DNA from 2 places in the Sphingomonas sp. AC435 genome. Region 1 is predicted to be linked to the other one. Evidence: predicted binding sites of a transcription regulator. Region 1 holds the regulator's gene; the other holds the start of a gene.

The links. The regulator LexA, encoded in region 1, represses DNA repair genes until DNA is damaged. The targets are predictions, from matches to a motif close to GTTCCNCNCTTGTTCT.
Region 2: AC0CH8_RS14505 (ATP-dependent helicase) is a predicted target of LexA. The motif match lies at 10,911-10,926, and genes of this name have one in related genera.

What each region holds. Positions count from the first base shown of each region.
Region 1 covers NZ_CEEDCJ010000002.1:1,497-16,449, reverse strand. The annotation lists gene AC0CH8_RS03705 (TonB-dependent receptor domain-containing protein) at 1-360, shown strand, start outside; gene AC0CH8_RS03700 (hypothetical protein) at 469-708, opposite strand; gene AC0CH8_RS03695 (coiled-coil domain-containing protein) at 1,035-3,221, opposite strand; gene AC0CH8_RS03690 (Hpt domain-containing protein) at 3,419-3,730, shown strand; gene AC0CH8_RS03685 (hypothetical protein) at 3,860-5,041, shown strand; gene AC0CH8_RS03680 (DUF2336 domain-containing protein) at 5,094-6,185, shown strand; gene AC0CH8_RS03675 (sensor histidine kinase) at 6,182-7,516, shown strand; gene AC0CH8_RS03670 (hypothetical protein) at 7,568-7,774, opposite strand; gene AC0CH8_RS03665 (citrate synthase) at 7,782-9,065, opposite strand; gene gltX (glutamate--tRNA ligase) at 9,094-10,509, opposite strand; gene AC0CH8_RS03655 (ComEC/Rec2 family competence protein) at 10,598-12,610, shown strand; gene lexA (transcriptional repressor LexA) at 12,888-13,559, opposite strand; gene AC0CH8_RS03645 (molybdopterin molybdotransferase MoeA) at 13,634-14,815, opposite strand; gene AC0CH8_RS03640 (SulP family inorganic anion transporter) at 14,855-14,953, opposite strand, start outside.
Region 2 covers NZ_CEEDCJ010000008.1:16,170-31,122, reverse strand. The annotation lists gene AC0CH8_RS14560 (tryptophan 2,3-dioxygenase) at 1-534, shown strand, start outside; gene AC0CH8_RS14555 (PEPxxWA-CTERM sorting domain-containing protein) at 573-1,265, opposite strand; gene AC0CH8_RS14550 (MFS transporter) at 1,477-2,691, shown strand; gene AC0CH8_RS14545 (thioesterase family protein) at 2,688-3,458, shown strand; gene AC0CH8_RS14540 (hypothetical protein) at 3,571-4,071, shown strand; gene AC0CH8_RS14535 (response regulator) at 4,116-4,835, shown strand; gene AC0CH8_RS14530 (sensor histidine kinase) at 4,832-6,187, shown strand; gene AC0CH8_RS14525 (MFS transporter) at 6,171-7,433, opposite strand; gene AC0CH8_RS14520 (inorganic phosphate transporter) at 7,490-9,124, opposite strand; gene AC0CH8_RS14515 (GFA family protein) at 9,197-9,601, opposite strand; gene AC0CH8_RS14510 (pepsin/retropepsin-like aspartic protease family protein) at 9,622-10,800, opposite strand; gene AC0CH8_RS14505 (ATP-dependent helicase) at 10,930-13,209, shown strand; gene AC0CH8_RS14500 (response regulator) at 13,218-13,583, opposite strand; gene AC0CH8_RS14495 (PAS domain-containing sensor histidine kinase) at 13,605-14,672, opposite strand; gene AC0CH8_RS14490 (glycine zipper 2TM domain-containing protein) at 14,874-14,953, shown strand, end outside.

The DNA of each region.
Region 1 (14,953 bases):
TTGGTGGGTCAGTCGGACCACCTCGTGAACCTGCAACTCGGGATTGAGGACAAGGCGTCGCTCAGCCAGTTCACGGTGCTGTTCAACTACGCTTCGAACCGCGTGACCAACCGCGGTCCGATCGGCGGGGGCGGCGGCACGCGCCTGCCCGACCTGATCGAGAAGCCGGGCATCCGCCTTGACCTCGTCGCGCGTCAGGGCATCAAGGTGCTGGGGTCGCAGTTCGAGATCAAGGCCGAGGCGCGCAACCTGACCGGCACCGGCTACCGCGAGTTCCAGGCGTTCGACGGCGCGACGGTGGACATCAACCGCTACAGGCTGGGCCGCACCTTCACGCTGGGGGCGAGCGTCCAGTTCTGACGGGAAGCTCCCCCTTGTCGAAAGGGGGAGCAAGCGTCGGCAAGATCGCCTGTCGTCGCGTCTTTTGAGGCTGTTGACGCGAAGTATGGTCATAGCCAGCGTGTGGAGTCATCCGCGGCCGGGCGCGGGGCGCGGGGCGCGGGGCGCGGGGCGCGTGGCGTAGGACTCGTGGACATCGACCGTCTGTTCGTCGCCGCGGACCAGATCGCCGGGAGGGGCCGCGTCGTGGACGTTGGCCGGGATCAGCGCCGGCCACGTCCATATACACCGGATTACGGAACCGGAGATGGTGCTGTGATACGGTGGCATATCCTTCAGCGACCGACCGACGAGGCGGTGGAACCGCATCCTGTCTTTTAGGCTTAATCCCGTCCTTTGTTCCCTCTGTTGTGTACTCGCTTGCGGCAAAGACCTTCAGCATCAGTAACGAGGCTGAACGCAGGTACGGCCGCAAACCTCACAGCACCATTCTCAGCGTCGTCCAGTCGACCTTACCCGTCAACCGCGCCAGGTAACCATGCTGGCCAAGCGCGAAGACAGAAGCGCGTTCGCCTAGCAACCCCGACTACCGCACGATCTCAGAGGATACGATGAACCTCTGCGCGGCGGCGGTTTCGCAGCGATCCTTTGAGCGAGATCGAGAAGAACAGTCCTTCGCAGCGCGAGGAAATCGGTTAGCGCAGCCGTTCGATGGCCTGGGCGAGGGCGACGTAGAGCTTGCCCATGTCCGACGACAGCAAGGTCACCGCCAGCGGCGATCCGTCGCGTTGCGTCAGGATGCCGCGCAGCATCGCCTCGAAATCGTGGATGTAGCGGTTGACGTTGTCGCGGAATATCGCGTCGTCGTCGTACAGGCGCGCGACGCGGGCGAGTTCGCTACCCTCCAGCAGGCGGACGGCGCGGCGGGTGAAGACGCCGCGATCCCCCTTCAGATAAGCCGCCCACGCACTGTCCGATACGTCACGGCCAAAGACCTTGGCGATGTCGATCGAGGCGGAGTTCAGCGCCTCGATCAGCAGCGAGACGCGGCGCGACAGCGTGGCGCTGTCGGCCTGTTCCTGCACCTCGCGCGCCTCCTCCAGTCGCGCCTCGACCAATGCGGTCTGCTCGGCGATGCGCTGGACGTGAGCAGCCAGGCGCTCGGTCGCTCCCGTCGCGGCGGTGACGGCTCCGCGCGTCGCCTCGGCGAGGGCATCGACCTGACGCTCGACGGTGTTGGTCGTCGCCCGGCGCATCGCGTCGCCAGCCGAGTCCTCCAGCGCGGCGGCGGCTTCGGGGATGACCTGCGCCAGCGTCTCGCGCGCGCGATCGGCAGCGATCTGCGCGGTTTCGCGGACGCGGGTCAGCGCCTCCAGCAGGCGGGGTGCGGCCTCGTCGGCGAAGCGATTGGTGCGGCCGATCGTCTCGTCCACCATCGCACCAAGCGCGTCCGCCTTGTCGCGGCCGTTCTCCAGCGTGTCGAGCAGTGCCATCGATAGCTGGTCGAGCGTCTTGCGCTGATCCTGGATGACGGCGGCGATCGCCTCGATCGCGTCGTGCGTGCTTTCCGCGGCGGTGACCAGCGCGAGCAGTTCGGGCTTGGCCTGGCCGACGACCTTGCGGCTGCCGTCGATGCGCTCGTCGAGGCGGTTGAGCGCCTCCGGCAGCGTCTCGTCGATCTCGCGCGCGGCGGCGTCGAGCGCGAGCAGCAGCGCCTCGGTCGTGCCGATCGTCTTCATCGCCATCGCGTCGCCGGTCTTCAGCGCCTCCGTCATCGCATCCGCGGAGCCGCCGAGCGCGCTGATCGATGCCGCCAAATGCTGCGTCCGGTCGACGCCGGTCGCGTGCAGCGCGTCCAGCCGCTGTTCGACCGCCGCGATGCCGTCGTGGAGGCCGCCGACCAGTACGTCGCTGGCGCCGTGTTGCTGGTGCAGGCGGTTGGCGATGAGTTCGATCGCGGCGTCGATCGCGCCGACCCGCTCGCCCAGTGCGCTGACGCTGTCGTGCGCGGCGGCGTGGAGCGCGGCCTGACGCTGATCGACGAGGCCGAGCATCGAATCGCCTTGATCCGCCAAATCCGCGCGCGAGCGTTCCATCGTTGCGGCGGCGCGGGTGGCGAGCACCTCCACCGTCTCCGCCATCGCCGCGGCGACCTGTTCCAGCTTCGACCCGGCCGTGTGGCCGCTGTCGCCGATCCGCTGAAGGTGGCCGGCCAGCGACGCGACGGCGGTGGTCGACAGCGTGTCGGCTTCGCGGGCGCGGTCGGTCAGTGCGGAAAGCTGCGCATCGAGCGCGGCGACGTGCGCGGCGGCACCCAGCCCGGCCTGCTCGATGCGGCGGCCGACTTCTTCGCTATCGGCCTGTGCCGCGGGCATGGCGGCGAGCAGTTCGCCGACCGTCGCGCGGGCGCGCTCGGCCGCGGTGGCAAGGGTTGCGGCGTGGGCGCGGGCGGCGTCGACCTCCGTCGACAGTCCACGCCCGACCGACTCCAGCCGGTCCGCCGCCACGTCGCCGACCGACGCCAGCGTCGAAAGCTGGTGGGCGATCTGTTCGCGTTGCAGGTGAAGCGACTGCGACAACGCGTGGATGCGACGCTCCAGCGCCTGCGCCTCGCTGCGCATCGCGCGGGCGGTCAACGCGAACCGGCGTGCCTCCGCCCGGCTGCTCCGCTGCGCGAGGAGCCAGACGATGCCGATCAGCGCGGGCACGGTGGCGAGTGCCGCAACGAACTGCACCAGCTCGACCGGCCGGAGCGTCGCCAAAGAATCCCACGTCAGCGCCAGCATCCCGCCAACCCACGCGAGCGACAGCAGGATCGCGAGCGTCGGCAGCAGCCATCCGGCGCGCGGTGCGACGATGTCCGCCTCCACCAGATCGAGCACGTCCTCCTCCTGCGGCTCGACCTCATAGTCTGAGCGGCGGTAATCGGACGCCGTATCGGCGGTCGGCCAGAGATCGTGATTGCCCAGCGTATCCCCCTTGGTCGCCGATGGATTTGGCCTTGCTTAGCATTTTTCCACGCCACGGCCAGCCTCGTGCGGCAACCGGTCGTTAACGAACGCAGCGTAGCACCGGGGACATGGCTTATGATCCCGGAGCAATCGATGCGACCCTGGCCGCGGCAGTCGGCGACGAACCCGGCCTGATCGCCGAATTGCGCGTCGCGTTCGTCGAGAGTGCGGTCAAGGCGCTGGCGCAAATGGCATCTGCGACGGAGGTCGACGGCTGGCGGACGGGGGCAACGCGGCTGAAGGGGCTGGCGGCGAGTTTCGGCGCGGTGCGCCTGATGGCGCTGGCGGCGACCGCGGCCGACGGGCGCGTCGGGGATGCGGTGATGCTGTCCAAGCTCAAGCGTGCCGTGGCGCGGCTGGACGGTGAAGGGGCGATTTAGAGGTTCGGGGAGGGTGTTCTCCCAAGCGCTGAGCCTCGCGGGGCACGCTGGCGCCTCTGCCGCACCGGACACGCCGCCAGCAACAGAAGGGCGGTTGACCCTCGCCGCCCGGTCCCTATCAGCCCCACGATGCTTGCGGGGCTTCTTTTTGCCGAACTCGAGGCGCTCGACCGCCCGGGGACGCTGATCGCGACGCTGCCGTTCGGCGGCGGGACGGTGATCGAATATCAGGCGCGGCTGCTGATCGCGGCGGGCGCGGCGCAGATCATCGTGTCGGTCGGCCGGCTGACACCCGAACTTATCGGTGCATTGGGGCGCATCGGCAAGCGCGGCATCGTTGTCGATACGGTGCGGTCGGCGGTGGAGGCGCAGGCGCGCCTGCATCCGCTGTCGACGATCGTGATGGTCGCCGACGGGCTTATCACGACGCAGGGGCTGATCGACGGTTTTGCCAAGAGCGACACGGGCGGCGACGCGTTGCTGGTGCTGCCGACGGACACCGCAGGACCCGATTACGAGCGGTTAGGCGGACAGCTTGCGTGGGGCGGCGTCGGTCGCATCGATCCGCGCCGGATCGCGGAGGTCGCCGCCCTGCCGAACGACTATGCCTTGCAATCCAGCATTCTGCGCCTCGCCGAACAGGCGCAGGCCGTGCATGTGCCGCTGGCATTGGAGGATGTGCGGGACGGCCACGGGCTGGAACACAGCGCCGTCGCCTTCGCTTTGCGTGGACGCATGGTGCTGGCCGCGACGGTGGCGGACCGGCGAGACTGGTTCAACGCCGCGATCCTCGGGCCGATCGCCCGGTCGGTGACGCCGAAGCTGCTCGACCGCCACATCGCGACCGAAGCCGTCGTGGGCGGTGGCGTAGCGGTCGGACTTACGGGGCTGGCGACGGAAGCGTTCGGGCCCGGGTGGCTGGGGCTGGCGCTGGTGCTGGTCGGCGTGCTGGCGCTGGGCGTCGCGCGTGTGCTGGCGGCGCTCAGGGACGAGGAGCGGCTGGCGCAGGTGGGGCGGCTCGGCACCCTGACCTTACCCGCGCTGGCGTTCGCGGTGGCGGGCGTGGTCGTTGGGAGCGGCGGCGGGGTCGCGCCGTTGCTGGCCGGGGGGCTGCTGTTCCTCGGCGGGCTGGCGGAGCGGGCGATCCGGCGCGATCGGCGGCGGCGCTGGTGGGGCGGGCCGCCCGCTTACCTGCTCGCCGCCACGCTGGGTGCGGTGATCGGCTGGCCGGTAGCGGGGCTGGGTCTGGCGGCGACCTATGCGGCGGCGACGCTGACCGCGGCGGTCGAGTCGCTGCGCGAAAAGGCTTAGCGCCCGGCAGGCTTAGGCCCTCATTAACGACGTTGGCGCTAGACATCGCGCCATGTCGCCATCACCGCCCTCGGACACTGTCCCCGCCTGGGACCGCGATGCGGTCGCGGCGCGGGCTGCGCGGGTCGGCGAGCGGGCGGATGTGGAACTGAGCGGGGCGATCGCCGACTTCTTCCTGAGCAATGAAACGCGGCTGGATGATCGCACGCGCGCCGCACTGGCCGCGACGATGCGAGGTGTCGTTGCAGGGGTGGAGGCCGACATCCGCCGTCATGCGGCGCGGCTGCTGGCCGACGAGGAACGACCTGACAAAGCGGAAACGGTGCTGACGCGATCCCCCGACGTGTTCGGGCGGCTGATGCGCGCGGGCGTTCTGAAAGACGCCGATCTGATGAGCGAGATGATCGCTCGCGTGCGTCTCGACCTGATCGAGGCGGCATTGCCCGTGGTGGTAACGGGGCCGGACGCGCCAAGCCTGCTGGTGCGGCTGGCGAATGCGCCCGACCGCGTCGTGGCGGCGGCGGCGGCGGCTCTGCTGGCAGCGGATAATCGCCGGCGGGATGCGAATGAGAGCGGGGCGGGGATCGACGGCGATCTGCCCGTCGAACTGCATCGGCGTCTGGTCTGGTGGACCGCAGCGGCGATCCGGGGCGATGCCGATGCCGATGCGGATGTGGATCGCGCGATCGTCGCTTCGGCCGAGCGCAGCCTCAGCGCGCATGACGAGACCGACCGGGTTGAGGCGATCGCATCGCGACTGGCGGCGGCGATCGCGCCGCGGCGGAGCGAACTGCCCGAGCTGCTGGTCGAAACGCTGGGCGATCGACGTCTGCGGCTGTTCGTGGCGCTGCTGGCGCAGGCGCTCGACTGGCCGACGGATCAGGCACGCACCGTCACGCTGGAGCCGGCGGGCGATCGGCTGTGGCTGGCGTGCCGCGCGATCGATCTCGACCGGGCGACGATCGCCAAGATCGCGCTGGCTCTCACCGATGCCGATCCGACGCGCGATATCGAGGCCTTTGCGGACGATCTCGACGCCATCGCCGCGGTTTTGGTTGGCGACGCCCGCGCGGCGCTGGCGTCGCTGACGCTGCACCGTGATTATCGTGACGCGATTCGTGCGTTGAAGGGGCAGGGCGGATGACCGCGGCCGTCGCGCACGCCGTGATCGATCTCGATGGGCTGCTGGTATCCGCCGACCCCGCCATCGCCTCGCTCAATCGCCGCGCGGGGGGCGCGGAGGGGCATATGCTGGCCGTCCCGCAGTTGGCGACGGTGGCTCGGCTGGCGCGGCGGCTGGGGATCGTCGTCGCGCGGCGCGTGATCGTCGCGGACGATGAAAGCGATGTTGCGCTTTGGGTGCGCGCGCAGCCGGAGGGCGGGCAGGTCCGCCTCGCCGCCAGTGGCTGGGGGGAGACGCCGGCCTGGGCACCGATCGACGACGTGCCGGATGCTGTGCCCGGCGACGGCCGTTGGCGGTGGGAGACGGACGCGACGTTGCGGCTGACCTTCGTGTCGCTGGACGCGGGGACACTCTACGGGTTCGATCCTCTGGGGCTGCTCGGCAAGCCGCTGTCGGCATTGTTCGGCTTCGCGGAGAATGCGGATGGCGCGATGCCGATCCTCGATGCGCTGGCGCGTCGGCGCGTGCTGAAGGGACAGGCGGCGGTGTTGAAGCCGAACGGGCGGTCGGTGGTCTTGTCAGCGCGGCCGCGGGTCGATGCGCTCGGCGAGTTTGCGGGGCTGGTCGGATCGGTGGCGGAGCGTGAGGAGCCTGTGGCGGTAGACGTCGAAGAGACGCTGCCGGCCAGCTTCACGCAGGGGCTGGACCGTGCGCTGCGTGGACCACTGGCGCGGATCGTGGCGAATGCGGACAGCATCCACGCGCAGGCGGACGGGCCGATCACGCCGGGCTATGCCGATTATGCCGCCGATATAGCCAGTGCGGGGCGGCACCTGTTGTCGTTGGTGGACGATCTGGTCGACCTTCAGGCGATCGAGCGGGCGGAGTTTCGGCCGACGATAGAATCGATCGATCTTGCCGATGTCGCACGACGTGCGGCGGGCCTGCTGACGGTGCGGGCAGATATGGCGGGCGTGACGATCGACCGGCCCCGCTTCGACGACACGGTTCCTGCCCTGGGCGATTTCCGGCGTGCGTTGCAGATCCTGGTAAATCTGGTCGGCAATGCCGTCCGCTACACAGACAGTGGCGGCAATGTGCGGGTCGAAACGGCGATGGTCGGCGACCGGGCGCAAGTGACCGTGATCGATGCGGGCAAAGGGATCGCCCCCGAGGATCAGGCGCGCATCTTCGATAAGTTCGAACGGGTCGATCCGACCGAGCCGGGCGGCAACGGGTTGGGCCTGTTCATCGCGCGTCGGCTGGCACGGGCGATGGGCGGCGACCTGACCGTGGCTAGCGTACCGGGCGAAGGTGCGCAGTTCACGCTGTCGTTGCCGGCGGAGTTGTAGGCGGCTCGTGAGTCGCTCAGATCCTCCGCTCCTTGAGGATGGGATTTTCGTTCAGCGCCTGGGAAGACGCCGCGCCACCAGCAGCATCAGCAAGCCCGCCACGGCGAGCGCCGCACCGTAGTCCGCCCAGACGCGCTGCTGGAGCATGAAGCTGGAGGCGGGCCACCGGATGTAACCCAGCCCCTGGCCGATCCAGAGCAAACCCATGAGCGTCGCGAGGACGCCGAGGATCAGGAGGATCGCGCGCAGGGGCCGCATGATCGGCTCAGCGTTCCGTGACGGGAACGTAGCTGCGCTGCGTCGGCCCGGTATAGAGCTGGCGCGGACGGCCGATCTTCTGGTCGGGATCGGTAATCATCTCGTTCCATTGCGCGACCCAGCCAACGGTGCGGGCGAGCGCGAACAACACGGTGAACATCGACGTCGGGAAGCCGATCGCCGACAGGATGACGCCCGAGTAGAAGTCGACGTTCGGGAACAGCTTCTTTTCGACGAAATAGGGATCGTTCAGCGCGATCTCCTCCAGCTGCAACGCCACGTCGAACAGCGGGTCGGTGACCTTCAGTTCGGCGAACACCTCGCGCACCGTCTTCTGCATCACCGTCGCGCGCGGATCGTAGTTCTTGTACACGCGGTGGCCGAAGCCCATCAGGCGGAACGGGTCGTTCTTGTCCTTGGCGCGGGCGATATATTCCGGGATGCGATCGGGCGTTCCGATCTCCCGCAGCATGTTAAGCGCCGCTTCGTTCGCGCCGCCATGCGCCGGTCCCCACAGGCAGGCGATGCCCGCTGCGATGCAGGCGAACGGGTTCGCACCGGACGATCCCGCGAGACGGACGGTCGAGGTCGACGCGTTCTGCTCGTGATCGGCGTGCAGGATGAAGATGCGGTCCAGCGCCTTCTCGATTACCGGATTGACGACATAGGGCTCGGCCGGGACACCGAACGTCATGCGCAGGAAGTTGCCCGTGTAGCTGAGCGAGTTGTCGGGATACAGGAACGGCTGCCCGACGCTGTACTTGTACGCCATCGCCGCGATCGTCGGCATCTTGGCGATCAGGCGGTGCGATGCGATGACGCGCTGCGCCGGATCGTGGATGTCGGTGGAGTCGTGATAAAAGGCCGACAGCGCCCCAACGACGCCGCACAGGATCGCCATCGGATGCGCATCGCGCCGGAACCCGCGGAAGAACGTCGCAAGCTGTTCATGCACCATCGTGTGGCGCGTGATCGTGGTCGAGAAATTCTCCAGCTCCTGTTTGGACGGCAGTTCGCCGTTCAGGAGCAGGTACGACACCTCCATGAAGCTCGACTGTTCGGCCAATTCGCCGATCGGGTAGCCGCGGTGGAGCAGAACACCCTGATCGCCGTCGATATAGGTAAGCGTCGACTGGCACGATGCGGTCGAGGTGAACCCCGGATCGTAGGTGAAGGCGTCCGTCTGCGCGTACAGCTTGCGAATGTCGATCACATCGGGCCCGATCGTCCCGGACATGACCGGATAATCGAGCTGCTTGGAGCCGAGGGAGAGCTTCGCGGCGTCGGTCATTCCACCATCCTTGTTCTAGCTGGTATTCTTAGCTGGCCATGTGGTCGGCGATGCGACCCAGGCTTTCCTCGCGCCCGAGCAGCGCGACGACATCGAAGATCCCGGGCGACGTGCGTCGTCCGGTCAGCGCGGCGCGAAGGGGTTGCGCGACCTGGCCGAGCTTCAAGCCCCGCGCGTCGGCGACCCGCCGTACCGCAGCTTCGATTCCGTCCGTATCCCAGCCGTCGAGCGCGTCAAGCGCCGCATGAACCTCCGCCAGGATAGCCGGTGCGTCTCCCGCGAGGAGCGGGGCCGCCGCCTCGTCGATCGTGAGTGGCCGAACGGCGATGAGGAACTGCGCGCCGTCCGCCAGCTCGTTGAGGTTGGCCGCGCGGGGCTTCAACGCCGGCATCGCGGTGGTCAGGCGGGCTTCGTCGGCCCCGGTCATCCGGGCCGCGACGAGGCTGGCAAGACGGGCGTCGTCGGCTTCGCGGATATAGTGGCCATTCAGATGTTCGAGCTTCTTCAGGTCAAAGCGGGAAGGACTTTTACCGACGGCGGCAAGGTCGAACCACTTCACCGCCTCGTCCCGCGCGATAATCTCCGCGTCGCCGTGACCCCAGCCGAGGCGGAGCAGGTAATTGTCGAGCGCCTCAGGCAGGATACCGAGTTCGTCGCGATACGCTTCGATCCCGACCGCACCGTGGCGCTTCGACAGCTTCGCGCCGTCTGAGCCGTGGATCAGCGGGATGTGCGCATAGACCGGCTCCGGCCAGCCGTTCGCCCGGTAGATCGGCAATTGGCGAAAGGCGTTGTTGAGGTGATCGTCGCCGCGGATGACATGGGTCACCCCCATGTCGTGATCGTCGACCACGACCGCAAGCATGTAGGTCGGCGTACCGTCCGAGCGCAGCAGGACGAGGTCGTCGAGTTCGGCGTTCTTCACCGTCACCGCGCCCTGCACGCGATCCTCGATCGTCACCGACCCCTCCTGCGGTGCGCGCAAACGCACGACGAAGGGCTGGTCCGCCGGGCCGTCGATACGATCGCGCCACGGGCTGCGGATGCGGAGCGGCTTCTTCGCGGCCTGCGCCGCCTCGCGCTGGGCGGCGATTTCCTCCTGCGTCATCCAGCAGCGGTAGGCGTGGCCGTTCGCGACCATTGCATGCGCGACTTCGGCATGACGATCGGAGCGGGCGAACTGGAACACGGCATCGCCGTCCCAATCGAGCCCCAGCCAGCGCATGCCTGCTAAAATCGCATCGATCGCCGGCTGCGTCGAGCGGGCGCGGTCGGTATCCTCGATCCGAAGCAGAAACTGGCCGCCATTGTGACGCGCGAACAGCCAATTGAACAGCGCGGTGCGCGCACCGCCCAAATGCAGGAATCCGGTCGGCGAAGGCGCGAACCGCGTGACGACGGAGGTGGGTTCGGGCGTGCTGCCCGGAACGGATGTTGCGCTCAAGCGCGCGTGCTCCCAGACTGTGGATCGAATGGCCAGTTCAGCCGCCGCAGCCCCTAGCACGCACCCCGCGCGGCGACAAATTGCGGCTGTGCAACATAGGCTGGAAACGTTGCTGGAGGCCGAGCGCGACCAGCTGGTGTTGTGGCTGCCAGTGATGCTCGGGGCGGGGGTGGCGGCGTGGTTCGTACTGCTTCGGCGGAGCGAGTGGACGGCGGTGCTGCTGGCACTGACGGCGACGGCGTGCCTCGCGGCAGCGTTGGGTCGCGGCGGCAGGGCGAGCAGGGCGGTCGCGGTCGGCGCGCTGGCGATGGCGGTTGGGCTGGCGCTGATATGGTGGCGGGCGGAGCGGGTGGCGGCACCAGTGCTGGCGCGGCCGGCGGTGGCGGCGTTCGACGCCCGCGTCGAGCGGGTCGAGCCGCTGGTGGCACGTGAACTGGTGCGGCTGACGCTGGCGCCGATCGATGCGCCGGCGCTGCCGCGGCGGGTGCGGGTTAATCTTGCTGAAGCGGATGTGCCGGCGGGCCTGACGCGGCGGGCGGTTATCCGATTGCGGGCGAGGCTGCTGCCGCCGCCGGATGCGGCGGTGCCGGGGGCGTACAGCTATGCCCGCGCGGCGTGGTTCGCCGGGGTTGGGGCGACAGGGCGGGGCTTCGCACCGGTGCGGATCGTGTCGCCGGGTGATGTCGAGCTGGGGCTGCGGGCGACGCTGACGCGGCACATCACCGAGCGGGTGGCGGGGAGTGCCGGCGGCGTGGCGGCGGCGCTGGCGACGGGCGATGTCGGCTCGATCGCGGAGGAGGATGCCGAGGCGATGCGCGCGGCGGGGCTGGCGCATCTGTTGTCGGTGAGCGGGTTGCACATTACTGCTGTCGTGGGTGCGACGATGCTGATCGTGATGCGGCTGCTGGCGCTTTGGCCGGCCCTGGCATTGCGGGCGCGGCTGCCGCTCGTCGCCGCTGCGGTGGGGGCCGGGGCGGCGGTCGGGTATACGCTGCTGACGGGGGCGGAGGTGCCGACGATCCGGTCGTGCGTGGCGGCGCTGCTGGTGCTGGCGGCGCTGGCGCTGGGGCGGGAGGCGATGACGCTGCGGCTGGTGGCGGCGGGGGCGATCGTGGTGCTGGTCGCGTGGCCCGAGTCGCTGGCCGGGGCGAGCTTCCAATTGTCGTTTGCCGCCATCACCGCAATCGTGGCGCTGCACGACCATCCGTGGATGCGTGGCTTCGCCGAGGTGCGGGAGGAAGGCCTGCTGCGGCGATGGGGCCGGGGTGCGGTGTTGCTGCTGATGACCGGCATCGTCGTCGAGGCGGCGCTGATGCCGATCGCGGTGTATCACTTCCATCGTGCCGGATTGTACGGGGCGTTGGCCAATATGGTCGCCATCCCGTGGACGACGTTCGTGGTCATGCCGTTGGAGCTGCTGGCGTTGCTGCTGGACGTGGCGGGGCTGGGTGCGCCGGTGTGGTGGCTGGTGGAGCGGGCTTTGTGGGCGCTGCTGTGGCTGGCGCAAATGGTGGCGGCGGCTCCGGGGGCGGTGCGGGCGTGGCCCGTCATGCCGGACGCGGCGTATGCGCTGATCGTCGTCGGCGGGCTGTGGATTGCACTGTGGCGGACGGGGTGGCGGCGCTGGGGTTTGGCGCCGCTGGCCGTCGGTTCCTTGTGGGCGGCGATGACGCCGGCGCCCGATCTGCTGGTGAGCGGGGACGGGGCGGCATGCGGCGGTGCGGACCGAATATGGGGCGATGGCGCTGCTGAGGGAGCGGGCGGGCGAGTATATGCAGAACGTGCTGAGCGAGAATGGCGGTGTGAAGGGTGCGCCGATGACACTCGACGGTTTGCCGGGGGCGGCGTGCAGTGCCGACCTGTGTGCGGTCGATGTTGCCGGGCGGCGGGTGGTGATGACGCGGAGTGCATATCTGGTGCCGGTAAGGGCGCTGATCGCGGCGTGCGCCGGGGCGGATGTGGTGGTGAGCGAGCGGCGCTTGCCGGTCGGGTGTCGGCCGCGGTGGTTGCGGCTGGACCGGGATGTGCTGGCGCGGACCGGGGGTGTTGCCGTCGGGCTGAGCGGGGGGTGGACGGCGACGGTACGGCGGGCCGGGGATGAGCATCCGTGGGTTCTCGCGGCTGGGCAAGAGGATGCGGGGGCGGGGTTCCGTCGTTTCCGACGTTGAGCGTTTTCAGTGCCTTGCGGGATCGGACCGCTGGAAGGTTAGGCTAAGGTTAGTCCAATGCGGCGTTTTGGGCGGTCCGATATCTTGAATGACGCGCTTGCGGCGAGGCCCTCCCCCAGCCCCTCCCCGAGGGAAGGGGAGCAGAATGGCGCAGACGGCTCACTCTTCCGCTATAACGCAGCTCCCCTCTGTAGGACAGCGCCCGCCGCTTCAGTCGTAGCGGCGGAGGATGCCGGACAGCTTGCCCTGGATGCGGACCTGTTGCGGGCTGTAGCGCTGCGGATCGTAGGCGCGGTTGGCGGGGTCCAGGCGGACCATCGCGCCTTCGCGGCGGAAATACTTCAACGTCGCTTCGGCGTCCTCGATCAGCGCCACGACGATCTCGCCGTCGCGGGCGGTTTCGGTGCGGCGGACGAGAGCATAGTCGCCGTCGAGGATACCCGCCTCGACCATCGAGTCACCGGCGACTTCGAGCGCGTAATGCTCGCCCGCGCCGAGCAAGGCGGCGGGAACGGCGAGCATCGAGGAGCCTTCGAACGCCTCGATCGGAACACCGGCGGCGATGCGGCCGTGCAAGGGAATCTCGACCACGTCGTTCGCAGGCTGGCGAAGTGGAGGAAGTGGAGGCGTCGGAGCCTTCGTCTTTGGTGCCTTCTTGGCGTCGGCACGCTCGGGCATGCGCAACACTTCCAGCGCGCGGGCGCGGTTGGGGAGACGGCGGATGAACTGGCGTTCCTCCAGCGCGGAGATCAGGCGGTGAACGCCCGATTTGGACTTCAGGTCGAGTGCATCCTTCATCTCCTCGAACGAGGGAGACACCCCCGTCTCGGCGAGGCGATCGTTGATGAAGCAGATCAGCTCGTGCTGCTTGCGCGTGAGCATCGCGTTTCCCTCCGTCGGAACCCGGCTGTCCTTCAGAACAGACGAGGAACCTATATGGAACGCAAAACTTGCCGTCAAGCGATCCCCAAGATTTGCGCCGAGTCGCCGGCCTTTGCGGGCGGTGCATCGGTCGGCCGGACGATGAGGCAGGTCGAGCGCGCGAGCGTCAGCAGCATCGAACTGTCCTGAATCGTAGAGGCATAGGCACGGCCTTCGCGAATTTCCGCCCGCAGATAGTCGGTGCGCGGGCCGTTCGCGGGCAGGTCCTCGCCCAGCAGCACCGTGCCGGTCTGCGGCAGCGGATCGCGTGCGCCGGCGAGATGCGCGATGAGCGGGCGGACGAACAACGTCGCGGTGACGAAGGCTGACACCGGATTGCCAGGCAGGCCGAGCACCGCCGCATCGCCAAGGCGGCCGGCCATCATCGGCTTGCCGGGCCGCAGCGCTATCCGCCAGAAGTCGATCGTACCGCCCGCCGCCTCCAGCGCGGGGCGGACGAGATCGTGGTCGCCGACCGACGCGCCACCGGTGGTGACGAGCAGGTCGGCCTGGACCGCAGCGAAGGCGTCCCGCAAGGCGTCGAGCCGGTCGGGCAGGATGCCGAGATCGACGATGTCGACGGGCAGGTCCGCGAGCATCGCCGCAAGCATGACGCCGTTCGATTCGGGCAGTTGCGATCCGACCGGCATCGTTCCGGCAGGGACGAGTTCGTCGCCGGTCGCGGCTATCGCGACGCGAATGCGGCGACGGACGGGCAGGGTGGCGAGGCCTCCAGTGGCAGCGACGGCGATACGCGCGGGGGTCAGGCGGTCGCCGGTCGCGATGAGGCGGGTGCCGGTGTGGAAGTCGAGGCCGCGCGCGCGGGTGTTGCGGCCGAGGTGACCGGGGCCTTCGCCGGTCAGCGTCAGGCGGTCGCCGTCGCGGCCGGCCTCTTCCTGGATCAGCACGGTGTCGGCACCGGCAGGCATCGCCGCACCGGTGAAGATGCGCGTGGCCTGATAAGCGTCGACTGTCCCATCGAAGGGGCGGCCCGCGGCGCTTTCGCCGATCACCGTCCAGGGGCCGGGCAGGTCGGCGAAGCGGATCGCATAGCCGTCCATCGCCGACAGGTCCGCCACTGGCTGGGTCCGCGCGGCGAGGATGTCGGCGGCGGCCCATCGGCCAGCGGCGTGCGGGAGCGGCACGTCCTCCGTCGCGACCGGCGGTTTCAGCGCGAACAGGCGGGACTGGGCTTCGGCGACTGGAACGAGCGTCATGCGCGTGCCTTGCCACGCCGGTTGCGCGGCGAACAGGCGTCAGTGCGGAGTGACGCCCATCTCCACTCCCGTTTTGTCGTGGAGCGCGAACCGGTCGACGAGATCGGCGCTGGCGCGGTTATAGCCGATCACCGTCAC
Region 2 (14,953 bases), on a different contig from region 1:
GCGACGATGACGCCCGCCGATTACGCGATGATGCGCGGCAAGCTCGGCACGAGTTCCGGCTTCCAGTCGGACCAGTACCGCCGCATCGAATTTCTGCTCGGCAACAAGAATGCCGGGATGCTCGGGCCACACGCGGCCGAACCCGCCGTCCACGCGGTGCTTGCTGCCGACCTCGCCGCCCCCAGCCTGTATGACGAGGCGATCCGGCTACTCGCCCGCCGTGGGTTCGCAATCGCCGAAGACCATTGCGAACGCGACTGGACGAACCCCTATACGCCGCATCCCGACGTCGAACGTGCGTGGGCCGCCGTATACGCGGATACGGCGCGACACTGGGACCTGTACGAGCTCGCCGAAAAGCTCGTCGATCTTGACTACCGCGTCCAGCTCTGGCGCTTCGGCCATTTGAAGACCGTCGAACGCGTCATCGGCTTCAAGACCGGCACCGGCGGCACCGCCGGCGTCGCTTATCTCGCCAAGGTTCTGGAAACGCCCTTCTTCCCGGAACTGCTGACCGTCCGGACGGCGCTGTAACCGACGGCCATCGGCAGTTCGCCGATGGCCGCTCGGGATCAGGCGAACCGCACGCCGACGGTCTTGCGGCGGCGCATCGCACCACCGACCATGCCGAAGCCGCCGATCATCATCGCCCAGGTCGCTGGCTCCGGCACGGCGCCGGCACCGAAGCTGGTGACGAGCGCATTGCCGCCCGTGTAGGTTTCGCCGTTGGCGTATTGGTACAGCCGCTCGGTCTGGAGCCTGGAACCGTCCGCCTGGAAGAACGACGAGTAGCTGACGGAGGTCGTCAGGCCGGTGACCGACACCTGCATCAGCAGATTGCCGAGCGAGGGATCGTACGTGAAGCGACTGCCGTCGAAGGTCAGCGTGTCCGGCATCGCGCCGGAAACCGAGAAGCTGCCGAAATTCGACAACAGCGCGCCGCGATTGCTGGCGGCGTTTGTCGACAGCGATCGCGGCGCGTTCGGCGAAAGATAGAAGGCGATGTCATAGGTCGCGCTGTCCATCAGGCCACCTGACGACTTGAAGAAACTGACGGAGCCGATCGTCGTCGGCGACGTGAATGCCGATGCCGTATAGACCTGCTGATACAGCGAGCCGCCGCCGCCATAGCTTTCGCCAGCGAAGCAGCTGACGGGATAGCAATTGCCGCTGTCGTAATTGCCGACCGTGACCGTTCCCGCCAGGGCAGGAGCCGCCACGGTCGCCAGCGTCATCGCCGCCAGAATTGCTCCACGCTTCATCATGTCAAATCCCCCTTGAACCGTTCGTTGGTGCGGTAAACTCCGCCCTGACACTGTCGCTAGACCGGTTCGACGGCGGCCGGATAGCGATGAAGATGGTGAATAAACGACCGTATCCCATTGGGACGTTAAGGGTATTTCGAAGGTCCGGCCCTTCGTCCGCTTTTTATCGGGCGACCTGTTCCGACGCGATGTCGGCGGTTAAGCATCGTCCATGCCGCAATTCAGCCACCGCGCCGTTCCGATCGTGCTTGCTGCGGCGGTGATCGACGTAATCGGCTTCGGCATCGTCATGCCGGTCCTGCCCGCTCTCGTAACCGAACTCGGCCATGTCGGGCTGGCGGAGGCGACACGGATCGGCGGCTGGCTGCTCGCGGCCTTCGCCGTCGCACAGTTCTTCGCCGGCCCCGTGCTCGGGCAACTCGGTGACCGATTCGGGCGCAGGCCGGTTTTGGTGCTGTCGATGCTGGCGTTCGGGCTCGACTATCTGCTGATGGCGGTTGCGCCGTCGCTCGGCTGGCTGCTTGTCGGCCGCATCGTCGCCGGCATAGCGGGCGCAACCTACGGTCCCGCGGGCGCGGTGATCGCCGACGTCACGCCGGAGGACAAGCGCGCGGCCTCGTTCGGCCTACTCGGCGCGGCGTTCGGGATCGGCTTCATGATCGGCCCGGCGCTCGGCGGCCTCGTCGCCGGGTTCGGTCCGCGCGCCCCGTTCCTGCTCGCCGCGATGCTCGCCTTCGCCAACGCCGCAGCGATGATCGCGTTTCTGCCGGAAACGCTCGCTCCCGAGAACCGCCGCCCTTTCCACCTGCGCGACGCCAACGTCGTGGGCGCATTCCGCCCCCTTTTCGCGGCGGGCAACGCCACTCCGATCCTGATCGCATGGTTCCTGTGGCAGCTTGGCAGCATGGTCTATCCTGCGACCTGGTCGTTCTGGGCGGCGATCCGCTTCGGCTGGAGCCCCGGAGCGATCGGCTGGTCGCTCGCCTGGGTCGGGCTGCTGACGGTATTGGTGCAGGCGACGATGACCGGACCGGCCGTGAAGCGCTTCGGCGAACTTGGTGCGGCGGCGATCGCGATGGCCTGCTCCGCTGCCGCCATGCTGGCGCTCGCCTTCGCCACCGCGGGGTGGCAGGTCTACGCATTCTTCCTCGTCGGCGCGTTCGGAGCGTTCGCCTACCCCGCCCTGTCCGGTCTCGTCAGCCGCATGGTCGGTCCAGACCGGCAGGGCGCATTGCAAGGTGGGTTGTCGAGCATCACCAGCGTGGCGGAGATCATCGGCCCGTTGATCGCGGCACAGGCGCTCGCGACCGGCGCCTTGGCGGGGTTCGACGGCGCGGCGTTCCTCGTCTCCGCTGCACTGATTGCCGGATCGGGCCTGATCGTACTGGTCGCCGCCCGCCGGCTGCCCAGGGAAGCCGCCGTATGAACAGCCTCGCCGATATCATCGCCGCCATGACGCCGACAGCGGACGGTTGGCGCGCCACGATCCCGGATGCGTGGCTGCAAGGGCGCACGGCGTATGGCGGACTATCGAGCGCGCTCGCACTCCATGTCGCGCAGCGATGCGCTCCCGACATGCCCCCGCTTCGCTCCACGCAGGTGGCGTTCGTCAGCCCGTTGGCGGGCGACGTCACGGTCGCGGCCACGCTGCTTCGACGCGGACGCAATGCTACCTTCGTACAGGCCGACGTCACCGCCGACGCAGGGCTCGGCCTGCGTGCGACATTCGTGTTCATGCGGCCGATCGAATCCCGCGTTGATCATCGTCGCGGAGCGGCACCGTGCCCGCCACCTCCCGCGGATGCGGCGCTGCTTCGCGGCATTCCGGCGATCCCGTTCACGCAGCAGTTCGAGATGTTCGACCCGCCTGTGGAAGCAGGCCCCGCAGAGTGGCTGCGCTGGATTCGCCTTGCCGATCGAACCGGGCTCGATCCCACGATCGAGTTGCTCGCCGTCGCCGATGCGCTGCCCCCTGCGGCGTTGAAGCTGCTCGGCGGGCCAGCCCCGGTGAGTTCGATGACGTGGCTGCTCAACCTCCTCGATCCCGTTCCCGCCACGACCGATGGGTGGTGGCTGTTGCGGGCGCGGACGGATCATGCCGCGGCGGGCAATTCCAGTCAGGCGATGGCGATCTGGAACGCCGCGGGACAGCCCATCGCCGAACAGATGCAGAGCGTCGCGATCTTCGGCTGACGCTGCGACATCTTGCGACACTCACACTGCGTAGTGGACATATGCCCGCGACACGGATCCGCGATACGGTGACGACGGACGGGCAGCCCGCCCCGTCGACCGGAGCCGCTTCATGGAACCCTTCACCCTGATCCTCGCCGCGCTGCTGGCGCAGACCTCTGCCGACTCGATGCCGCCGGCTCCGCCGCCACCGCCTGCCCGCGCGATGATGCAGGCGGATGCGAATAGCGACGGCATCGTCACTCGCGACGAAGCACTGGCGCAGGCCGATGCGCAGTTTGCGGCGATGGACACCGACCACAACGGCAAGCTCACTGGAGAGGAACGCCGCGCCGGCATGGCCGCGATGCGTGCTGCCCGCACCGGCGGCGACACGCCCCGCCCGCCCCGCGGTGATGGTCCTCGGGATGGCGGCCCTCGCGATGGCAGTCCCCGCGGCGGCGGCTACATGGGCGGCGGCGACATGACCCAAGCCGCTTTCCGCGACCGCGCTGCCCAGCGTTTCGACCGGCTCGACGCGGATCACGACGGCACCGTCTCTCGCGCCGAAATGACCGCTGCCCGTTCCGCAATGCGCGGCGGTGATCGCCCGCAGCCGCCTGCCGACGAATAGGCACAGGCTTTCCGGAGGCTACGGCCATGCTACAGCCCGACATCATGGGAGATCAGCCGCATTTGCTGCTCGTCGACGACGAGCGCTCGATCCGCGAACCGCTGGCGGTGTACCTGACCAAGCAGGGCTTCCGCGTCACGCAGGCCGGCGACGCGGAGGCCGCTCGAACTCGGCTGACCGCCTATGCGATCGACCTCGCGATCATCGACATTATGATGCCGGGGGAGGACGGGCTGTCGCTCTGTCGCCACATCGCCGCGACCAGCGACGTACCCGTCATCCTACTAACCGCCAAGGCGGAAGAAACAGATCGCATCGTCGGGCTGGAGATGGGCGCGGACGATTATGTCGTGAAGCCCTTCTCCCCGCGCGAGCTGGCGACTCGGGTCAAGGTCGTGCTGCGTCGGACACAGGCGGGCGCGACCCGGCACCACGCGCCGGAAAGCGGCTCCTACGCCTTTGCCGGCTGGGTCCTGAAATCGGGCGAACGCGCGCTCGTCGATCGCGAGGGCGTGTCGGTGCCGCTGTCCACCGGCGAGTTCAACCTGTTGCTCGCGCTGGTCACGCGGCCGCGTCAGGTGCTGACCCGCGACCAGTTGCTCGACCTGACGCAGGGTCGCGAAGCCGCCGCCTTCGACCGCGCGATCGACAATCAGGTGAGCCGCCTCCGCAAGAAGATCGAGGTGGACGCCAAGAACCCCGACATCATCAAGACCGTGTGGGGCGGCGGCTACACCCTTGCGGCCGAGGTAACGCGGCTATGAGGATGGGGGTGCTCACCCGCCTCTGGCCGCGCCGTCTCGCCACGCAACTCGGCCTGCTGATCGTGCTAGCCTTGTTCGTGGCGCAGGCGATCAACTTCACGCTGCTCCTGCGCGAGCGGCGTCAGTTCGCGCTCGAACAGATCACCGGCCCCGCCGCCACGCGCTTCATCGATGCCAGCGAGCGGCTCGCGGCGGGCAAACCGATCACGGCCGACCGCGGCCGCGTCCGGCTGATGGCCGTCAGCCCGATCAGGCGCGGAATCATGGCGGAGCCGGAGGTGGCCCGCGCACTGCGGGGTGCGTTGAACGATGCCGGTCTGCGCGTCGAACGGATCGACACCGCGCTCCGCCCCTTGCGCCGCAACGATCCGATGCTTCGCCGCATGCCGCCGCAGCGGGTCGAGCGCATCCTGCGCGACGCCGACGAACTCGTCATCGCCGTTCAGCGCCTCGATGGTCGCTGGCTGATCCAGCGCATGCCGTGGGGCCACACCGACAGCGACCTGATCTGGCGGCTCGTCGGCCAGACCGCCATCCTGTTCGTCGTCGTCCTGATTCCGGTCCTGCTCGCCATTCGCCGCATCGCCCGCCCCTTGCGCGACCTGACGCTGGCGGCGGAGCAGTTCGGGCCGGGCGACGTGGCCGATCCGGTGCCCGTCCGCGGCCCACAGGACGTCGCGGCGCTGGTGACCGCATTCAATGATCTCCGCTATCGCGTCACCGCGATGCTCGACGAGAAGGACCGCATGCTGGGTGCGATCGGTCACGATCTGCGTACGCCGCTCGCCGCCCTGCGCGTCCGCATCGAGTCCGTCGATGACGATGCCGACCGCAACAAGATGGCCGACACGATCGCCGAGATGAACCGGACGCTGGACGACATCCTGTCGCTTGCCCGACTCGGCCGTCCCAGCGAACCGCCGACCGAGGTCGATCTGTCCGCGCTCGTGGACGCAGTCGTGGAGGACTTTCGCGACCTTGGCGACGACGTGGAATTCGTCGAGGCCGAACGATTGAAGATGCGGCTCCGCCCCTCGCTCATGCGCCGCGCCGTTCGCAATCTGATCGAGAATGCGGTGAAATACGGACGCACCGCCGTCGTCCGGATCGACCAGCTGCCCGCGGCTGTCGCGATCGTCGTCGCGGACAGCGGCCCCGGCATCCCCGCCGACCGGCTGGAGCATGTCTTCGACCCGTTCACCCGGCTGGAGACATCCCGTAATCGGGAGACGGGCGGCATCGGCCTCGGCCTGGCCCTCGCCCGCGCGATCGTCCGCGAGGCGGGTGGCGACATCGTTCTCACGAACCGCCCCGAAGGCGGCCTCGCCGCGACGATCACCCTGCCGGCTTGAGTCCTCTCAGCAGCGCCAGCCCACCAAGGCTCAGCACGCCCGCCGCGACGAGGTACATACCGACCAGCCCCAGCCCGCCCCGCGCGACCAGCCATTCCGCCGCGATCGGCGCGCTCGCCCCACCGATGATGCCGCCCAGATTGAACGTCATCGACACGCCCGTGTAGCGCACGCCCGCCGGAAACAGTCCCGGCAGCCATCCGCCGAGCGGCCCATAGGCGAAGCCCATCACGAACAGCGCCAGCGCCAGCCACAGGAAGATCACCACCAGCGATCCCGCCCCCAGCATCGGCCCCATCGCCAGCCCAACGAGTACGCAGCCCGCGAAACCCAAAGCCAGCACGCGTTCCGGCCGGCGACGGTCGGCCATGACGCTGGCAACGATCACCCCGGCGGCGAGAAACAGGATCGCGGCCAGTTCGACGCCCAGAAACACCTGTCGCGAGTAGCCGAGGGTGCGCGTTCCGTATCCGAGCGCGAAGGCCGTCGCGAGATAGAAGATCGCGAAGCATGCGACCACCGCCGCCGTGCCCGCGACGGTCGCGCGCAAATGCCCGCTCAGCAACGTCGCGATCGGTACCTTCGGCAGCGCCTCCGCCGCCGCCGCTTCCTGAAACGCCGGCGTCTCCGTCAGGCGAAGCCGCACCCACAAACCCAGCGCCACCAGCACCGAACTCGCGAGAAACGGCACGCGCCAGCCCCATTCGCGGAACTGCTGATCGGTCAGGAATACGCCGAGCACCAGGAAGAAACCGTTCGCGGCGATGAACCCCACGGGCGCCCCCAGCGGCGGGAACATGCCCCAAGTATATCGCCGGTGCGGCGGCGCATTCTCCACGGCGAGCAACGCCGCCCCGCCCCATTCGCCGCCCAGACCCAGCCCCTGCCCCAGCCGCGCGATGCACAGCAGCAGCGGCGCGATCCAGCCCGCCTGCGCATAGGTCGGCAGGAACGCGATCGCGACGGTACTGCCGCCCATCAGCAACAGGCTGGCGACCAGCGTCGACTTGCGGCCGACGCGGTCGCCGAAATGGCCGAACGCCACCGCCCCGACCGGGCGCGCGATGAACGCCAGCCCGAATGTGGCATAGGACAGCATCGCCTGCGCCGCGCCGCTCGTCTCCGGAAAGAACAGCGGCCCGAACACCAACGCCGCCGCCGTCGCGTAGATGTAGAAATCGTAGAACTCGACCGCCGTGCCCGTCAGGCTGGCGAGCAGGATGCGGCGGGTGGAGGCGGGTGTCATGCGTCCGACCGTAGCGCGGGCAACCTACGCCGCCAACGCTATGCGAGCATCGACGATCAGTAGCCCAGCGCCTTGGTCAGGTTCAGCAACAGCCAGTACAGCGTGCCCGACAGCAGCATCGCCACCGGCAACGTCATGATCCACGCCAGCGCCATGTTGCGCACCGTGCGCCCCTGCAGGCCAGCACCGTTCGCCACCGAGGCACCCGCCACGCCGGACGACAGGATGTGCGTCGTCGACACCGGCATGCCGAACCGCTCCGCCAGCAGGATCGTGGAGGCCGCCATCAGCTCCGCCGACGCGCCCATGCCGTAGGTCAGGTGGGTCTTGCCGATTCGCTCGCCGACCGTCACGACGATCCGCCGCCAGCCGACCATCGTCCCCAGCCCCAGCGCCAGCGCGACGGTGATCTTCACCCAGAGCGGGATGTAGCGCGTGCCGCGCTCCAGCTCGGTGTTGTACGCCTTCAACGTCTTGACCTGCGCGTCCGTAAACGTCGCCTGCGCGCCCTTGTCGGCGGTCACCAGCTTGGTCGTGTCCAGCACCAGATACATGTCGTTGCGCAGGTTCGGCACCGCCGCAGCGGGAACCTTGCCCAGCGAGCCATAGCCGCCGATCCGCTCCGCCACATCGTCCGACAACGTCGCCAGCCCACCATAGACGGCGGTGTCCGCCACCTTCTTCGTCCGCAGCGCCGCGGTGACGCGCGCACGCGCCGCTTCCACCGACGTCAGCGGCTGCCCGTGCGCGGCATAGGCGGCGGAGGCGGAGGTCGCCGCCTGCACGAACGCCGGCGTCGCGCTTTCCGGCACGGTACGGTTGAGCGCATAGGCGGTCGGGGCGCAGCCGATCAGGATCAGCATGATCAGGCCCATTCCCTTCTGCCCGTCATTGCCGCCATGCGCGAAGCTGACCGCCGTGCACGTACCGATCAGCAGCGCGCGGATGCCGACCGGGGGCGGCGCATCGGCCGCCGGCTCCCGGTACAGTTCCGGCTTGCGGAACAGGCGCTTCATCACCAGCAGTAGCACGAACGCGCCCGCGAAGCCGATCAGCGGGCTGATGAGCAGCGCCGACAGCACCTTCGTCACCTGCGCCATGTCGACGCCCGATCCGCCGCCGTCCGACAGCAGCTGGTATGACAGGCCGACGCCCAGGATCGAGCCGATCAACGCGTGGCTCGATGAATTCGGCAACCCGACATACCAGGTCGCCAGATTCCACAGCACCGCCGCCAGCAGCAACGCGAAGATCATCGCGAAGCCGCCAGCCGAACCGAGGTTCAGCACCAGATCGACCGGCAACAGCGTCACGATCGAATAGGCGACCGCCCCCGACGATGCCATGACGCCGAGGAAATTCCACGCGCCCGACCATACCACCGCCAGATGCGCGGGCATCGCGTTGGTGTAGATGACGGTCGCAACGGCGTTGGCGGTGTCGTGGAACCCGTTCACGAACTCGAACCCCAGCGCGATCACCAGCGCCAGCCCGAGGAAGAGGAACACTCCGCCCGCGATCTGCTCGCCGACCTGCTGCGTGTCCGTGAGGATACTGATCCCGGCATAGCCGAGCCCGCCGACCAGCAAGGCGGCGAACAGCCACTTGCCGGCGAACGGGAATCGGTCGTCGAGCCGGGGGCCACGGGCGTGCGAGACGGACTCGCCGCCCGTCAGAACGGTGCTTGCCATGATGCAACGATCCCTGCTCGACTTGGGTGACACTTTGATGACACACAAATCAATGTCGGGCGGCGATCGTCCCTAGCCGGGATAGTGCGCGAACTCCGGCAACGCCTCCAGCCGGCGGGTCCACTCGAGGCGTTCCGCGGTCTGGATGTGGGCGGAGGGGGCGAAGGCGGCCGGATCGTCCAGCGTCGCCGACTGTACGTCGACGATCCCCGGCAGCATCGCGGCGTTGCGATAGAACAGCCCGCTACCGCACGTGCCGCAAAACGACCGGCGGCCATGCTCCGAAGAGGCATAGACCATCGGCGTTCCGGTGACCGTCACCTGCTCCTCCGGCCACGCGATCCAGCCGACCATCGGTGCTCCCGCGCTTCGCCGGCAATCCTCGCAGTGGCACAGCGCGTGATGCGCCGGCTCCCCGCTGGCGACATAGCGGATCGCCCCGCAATGACAGCGGCCGCTGGTCGTGCTCGTGTCCATCTCCTTGTCTCCCATATTCGTCAAAGATACGGCGTGAGCGTCAGCGCCACCGGTCGCGCCGGTGCGGAGCCCCGGCTGACGGTCAGTTGTGCTATCGCACCCGTCCGTCCGCCGATCTGGCGGAGTACGTCGCTGCCGTCCGCCGCCGCCACGATGTCACCGACCGCGATACCCGCCGCCGCGGCCGGGCTGCCCGTACCGACCGCCGCGACCTTCCAGCGATCGTCGCCGCCGCGATCCAGCCACAGACCGGACATGCCGTACCGCTCCTGCACCGGCGGCTCGACGCGATGCTCCTTCAGCCACAGGTCGCGGGTGCTGGTGACGGTGGACAAGTTGAAATGGCGCAGCACCCCCAGGCCGATGATGCCGTTCTGGTTAGACCCGATGCCGTCGCTGGCCGCGCGCAGCGTCACCAGCGGGCGCTCCATCCGCGTCCCCGCGAAGTCGAGCGAACCGGCGCGCACCACGCGGGCGATGCCGGCGGCACCGGCGATCCCGGACGGGCGAGTCGGTGCCCAAGGCCGCGCGTCGTTCCATAGGCCGACGCGCTTGGCGAAGGCGTTGTCGACCGTCACACCACCCGGTGCGCCGGTGTCCAGCAGGAAACGGCCGTCACGACCGTCGATCGCGGCATCTCCGAACAGCCGCCGGGACCCGGCGCGCGGCCCGGTCCCCTCGGCGACGAGCGCATTCTTCATCTGCACATAGCCGTCGCGCGGCGGTCGCCCGTCCGGATAGGCGCGCCACTCGCCCGCCTCGAAATCCAGGTCGCTATCGATCGCGGTCAGGAAGCCCGCCGCCACCGCGCCGTGCACGTCGCCGCCGAACCGGAAAGCACCATTCAACCCGGCGAAAGCCACCGACGTCTGCCGCGCGCCGCCACCGAACACCACGTCCCTCGCCAGATAGACCGGCAGGTACGTGCGCCCGCCGATTCCACGCGCCGCGGTCTGCCCCGTGATCTGCATCTTCAACTGCTCGGCGAAGTCGGCGTTGATGAAACTGAGGACGCCGCCCGTATCCAGCAAGAAGTCGAACGGCCCCTGATCGCCGATGGTCAGCGCCATGACGACGCGAGAACCCCGCAGTTGCACCTTGCTGACGATCACGCGCGGCTCGGCCGCTCCGGCCCGCGAACCGACAGCCATACCGCTCATCCCGAACAGCGCCGTCGAAAGGAAATCCCGTCTGTCCACGGCCTTCTCCCGCGCCATGCCGACGCAATCCGGATTATACGGCGGGTCGCGGCGCGCGCAAAGCCCGCGTGGCCGGCTTCGCCTCCGTTGCGCTTGCTCCTGACGCGCGCGTTCCCTACCTGTTCGATCGTGACCGACAGCAATCTCGCCGACCCGCCATATCTCAAGGGCTTGAACCCGCCCCAGCGGGAGGCGGTGCTGACCACCGACGGACCGGTGCTGATGCTGGCCGGTGCCGGTACGGGCAAGACTGCGGCGCTGACTGCCCGGCTCGCGCACCTGCTGTATACGCGCAAGGCGTGGCCATCCGAGATCCTCGCGGTGACCTTCACCAATCGTGCCGCGCGCGAGATGCGCGAGCGCGTCGGTCGGCTGGTCGGCGAAGCGGTCGAGGGCATGCCGTGGCTCGGCACCTTTCACGCGATCGGCGCGAAGATGCTGCGTCGGCACGCCGAGCTGGTCGGGCTGCAATCCAACTTCACGATCCTCGACACCGACGATCAGCTGCGCCTGCTGAAGCAGCTCATCCTCGCCGCCGACATCGACGAGAAGCGCTTTCCGGCCCGCAGCCTTGCGGGACTGATCGACGAGTGGAAGAACAAGGGGCTGACCCCGCGCGAGATCGATGCGGGCGAGTCCGAACGCTACGCCAACGGTCGCGGCGGTGAACTCTACCAGCAATATCAGGACCGGCTGAAGGCGGTGAACGCCTGCGATTTCGGCGACCTGCTGCTGCACATGCTCGTCGTGCTGAAGACGCATCGCGACGTGCTGGAGCAGTATCAGACCCGCTTCCGCTACATCATGGTCGACGAGTATCAGGACACCAACAGCGTCCAGTATCTGTGGCTTCGCCTGCTCGCGCAGGAACGCAAGAACATCGCCTGCGTCGGCGACGACGACCAGTCGATCTATTCGTGGCGGGGCGCGCAGGTCGAAAACATTTTGCGCTTCGAAAAGGACTTTCCCGGCGCGAAGGTCATCCGCCTCGAACAGAATTACCGCTCGACACCGCACATCCTCGGCGCGGCGGGCGGCGTTATCGCCAATAATAGCGGACGGCTCGGCAAGACGCTGTGGACCGAACTCGACGCGGGCGAGAAGGTCCGCGTGTTGGGCATCTGGGACGGCCCGGAGGAGGCGCGCCGCGTGGGGGACGAGATCGAGTCGGCGCAGCGCGGCGGGACCTCGCTGGACGACATCGCCATCCTCGTCCGCGCATCGCACCAGACCCGCGAGTTCGAGGATCGCTTCATCGCGATCGGTATGCCGTACAAGATCGTCGGCGGCTTCCGCTTCTACGAACGCGCCGAGATCCGCGATGCGCTCGCCTATCTGCGCGTCGTCAATCAGCCCGCCGACGACCTCGCCTTCGAACGTATCGTCAACGTGCCCAAGCGCGGGCTCGGCGACAAGGCGGTGGCGAAGGTCCACCAGCTCGCGCGCGCGCTGAACGTGCCGCTGACCACCGCCGCCGCCCGTATTCTCGACAGCGACGAACTGACCGCGCAGGCGCGCAAGTCGCTGGGGCGTCTGGTCGGCGACATCGCCCGCTGGCGGGAGATGGCGACCACCCTGCCCCACCCCGAACTCGCGCGCCAATTGCTGGACGAGAGCGGCTACACCGCGATGCTCCAGGCCGAGAAGTCGGCCGAAGCCGCGGGTCGGCTGGAGAACCTGACCGAACTCGTCCGCGCAATGGAGGAATACGACTCGCTCGGCGCATTCCTCGAACACGTGTCGCTGGTCATGGATAACGAGGGCAGCCGCGACGACCCGAAGGTCACGATCATGACCATCCACGCCGCCAAGGGCTTGGAGTTCGACACGGTTTTCCTCGCCGGCTGGGAGGAGGGGTTGTTCCCGTCGCAGCGCGCGATCGACGAGGGAGGCACCAAGTCGCTGGAGGAGGAACGCCGCCTCGCCTACGTGGCGATCACCCGCGCGCGCCGCCGCGCCTTCATCCTCCACGCCGCCAACCGCCGCATCTACGGCCAGTGGACCTCGTCGATCCCCAGCCGCTTCGTCGGCGAACTGCCGCCCGAGCATGTCGATGCGGAAACCAGCATGTCGGGCGGCGAATCGCTATGGCGCGCCAACTGGTCGGAACATGCCGATCCGTTCGCGGACGTGGCGCGCGGCGCGGGTCGTGGTCCCGGCTGGCAGCGCGCGGCGGGCCAGATGGGCACGTCCAGCTTCACCACCGCCCCGAAGCGCATCGTCGAGGCGCGGTCGAGCGCGGTCAGCCTCGGCAACAAGGGCCGCGACGATCTGTCGATCGGCCTGCGCGTCTTCCACCAGAAATTCGGTTACGGCGCGATCGCCGAGATCGAAGGCAACAAGCTGGAGATCGACTTCGAAGCCGCCGGCCGCAAGCGGGTGATGGACAGCTTCGTCACGATCGGCTGAGCGCCGCGTCAGGAGACAAGTTCACCCAGCGCCTCGCGCAACTCCGTCTCGCCGAAGGGACGGGACAGGAACCGCGTGCCCGGCAATCCGTCGAGCACCGGCGGCAAGTGCCCCGACGTCACGATCACGTTCACCGCCGGCCAGCGGTCCCGCACGATCGCTGCCAGCGCCAGCCCGTCGACCGATCCCGCCATGTCGATCCCCGTCAGCACGACCCGAATGTTCGCGTTTTCGCTCAGGATCGCGACGGCCGCTTCGGCCTCGCCGACGCCGATCACGCCGAGACCTGCCGCCTCGACCCGATCGATGGCGTCCAGCAACAGCAGCGGCTGATCCTCGACGACCAGCACGGTCGCCACATGTCCCGCACTCACGACCGCCGCCCGCCGGCCAGGTCAGGGATCCAGCAACTGGTGGAGCGGAGCCCGAAAGTCCGCCGCAAACCCTTCTGCCGTATAGAGTTTCTCGACATGGCCCGTTCCTACCAGACCCATGTTGATAAGGCGTGAACCAAACCCCTCGCGTGTCGGTGGCCGTGCCGGCGGTCCGCCTGACTCCCGCCAGTGCAGCACCAGTTCCTCGCCCTCGACCCGCCAGTCCACCGCGATACGGCCGCCCTCCACCGACAGCGACCCATATTTCATCGCATTCGTCGCCAGCTCGTGCATCAGCATCGCGATCGACAGCACCGCGCGCGGTGCCAGCATCAGCTCCGGCCCGCTGGTGTCGATCCGCTCGCCGTCGCCATCGCCTTCCGCGAATTTGGCGTGCACAGACAGCGTTTCGCGGACGATCGTCTCCATCGAAGAATGATCCCAGTTGTCGCGCAGCAGCACATCCTGTGCGCGGCCCAGCGCGACGATGCGGTCGGTGAACGCCCGCACCAGCGGTCGTTCCTTTACGTTGCGCAGCGATTGCGTCGCGATCGCCTGCACCATTGCCATGCTGTTCTTCAGCCTGTGGCTCAGCTCGGACGCAACCACGTCGGCCCGGCGCTTCGCCTCCACGCCTGCGGTGGTTTCGGTGCCGGTCAGGATCGCGCCCTCGACCGTGCCGTCCGCCGCACGAACAGGACTGCACGAGAAGGTCATCCACGCCTCGTCGCGAAACCCTGCGCGCGTCACCGCCAGCTGGCAATCGTGCACCAGCGTAGCGCGGCCCTGCATCGCTTTCTTCGCGAACTGGCCCACATCGCATTCGGCATGCGCGAACGCCTCCGACAGGCGCACGCCTTGGCGGTCGCAGCGAAGGATCGGACGCAGCGCATCGTTGACGATTGCGATCTGCTCCGCGCCCCAGATCAGCGCGGCCGGCAGCTTCGCCTCCAGCACCCAGGTCGCGGCGCATTTCAGGTGCGGCGACCACGCCGCGATCGGACCCAGCGGCGTGCCGGACCAGTCGTGGTCGATAACGGCCGCGACGGCGGGACCGCAGGTGCGATCTCCCTCGATCAGGAACGACAAAGACCCATGACCCTGCAAATGTCGTTTCCTTGCAAACACTTGCCATTGTTTATGGCGTAAACTTGTTCTCCGCTCGATAAACCAGATCAACGTTCCGCGATCTCTTGCTTGCGCGGTTCAGGAACCGTCCGGGTAGCGGCTCGTAGAGCGTGCCGAGCCCGATTCGCGGGCAGGAGGTCCAGTGTCATGCTTTCCCGTGTCATGAGCGTTGCCCTTGCCGGCATGACGCTCGCCGTTGCCAGCCCCGTCCTCGCCCAGTCCGGTGCCGACGACGCGCGCTT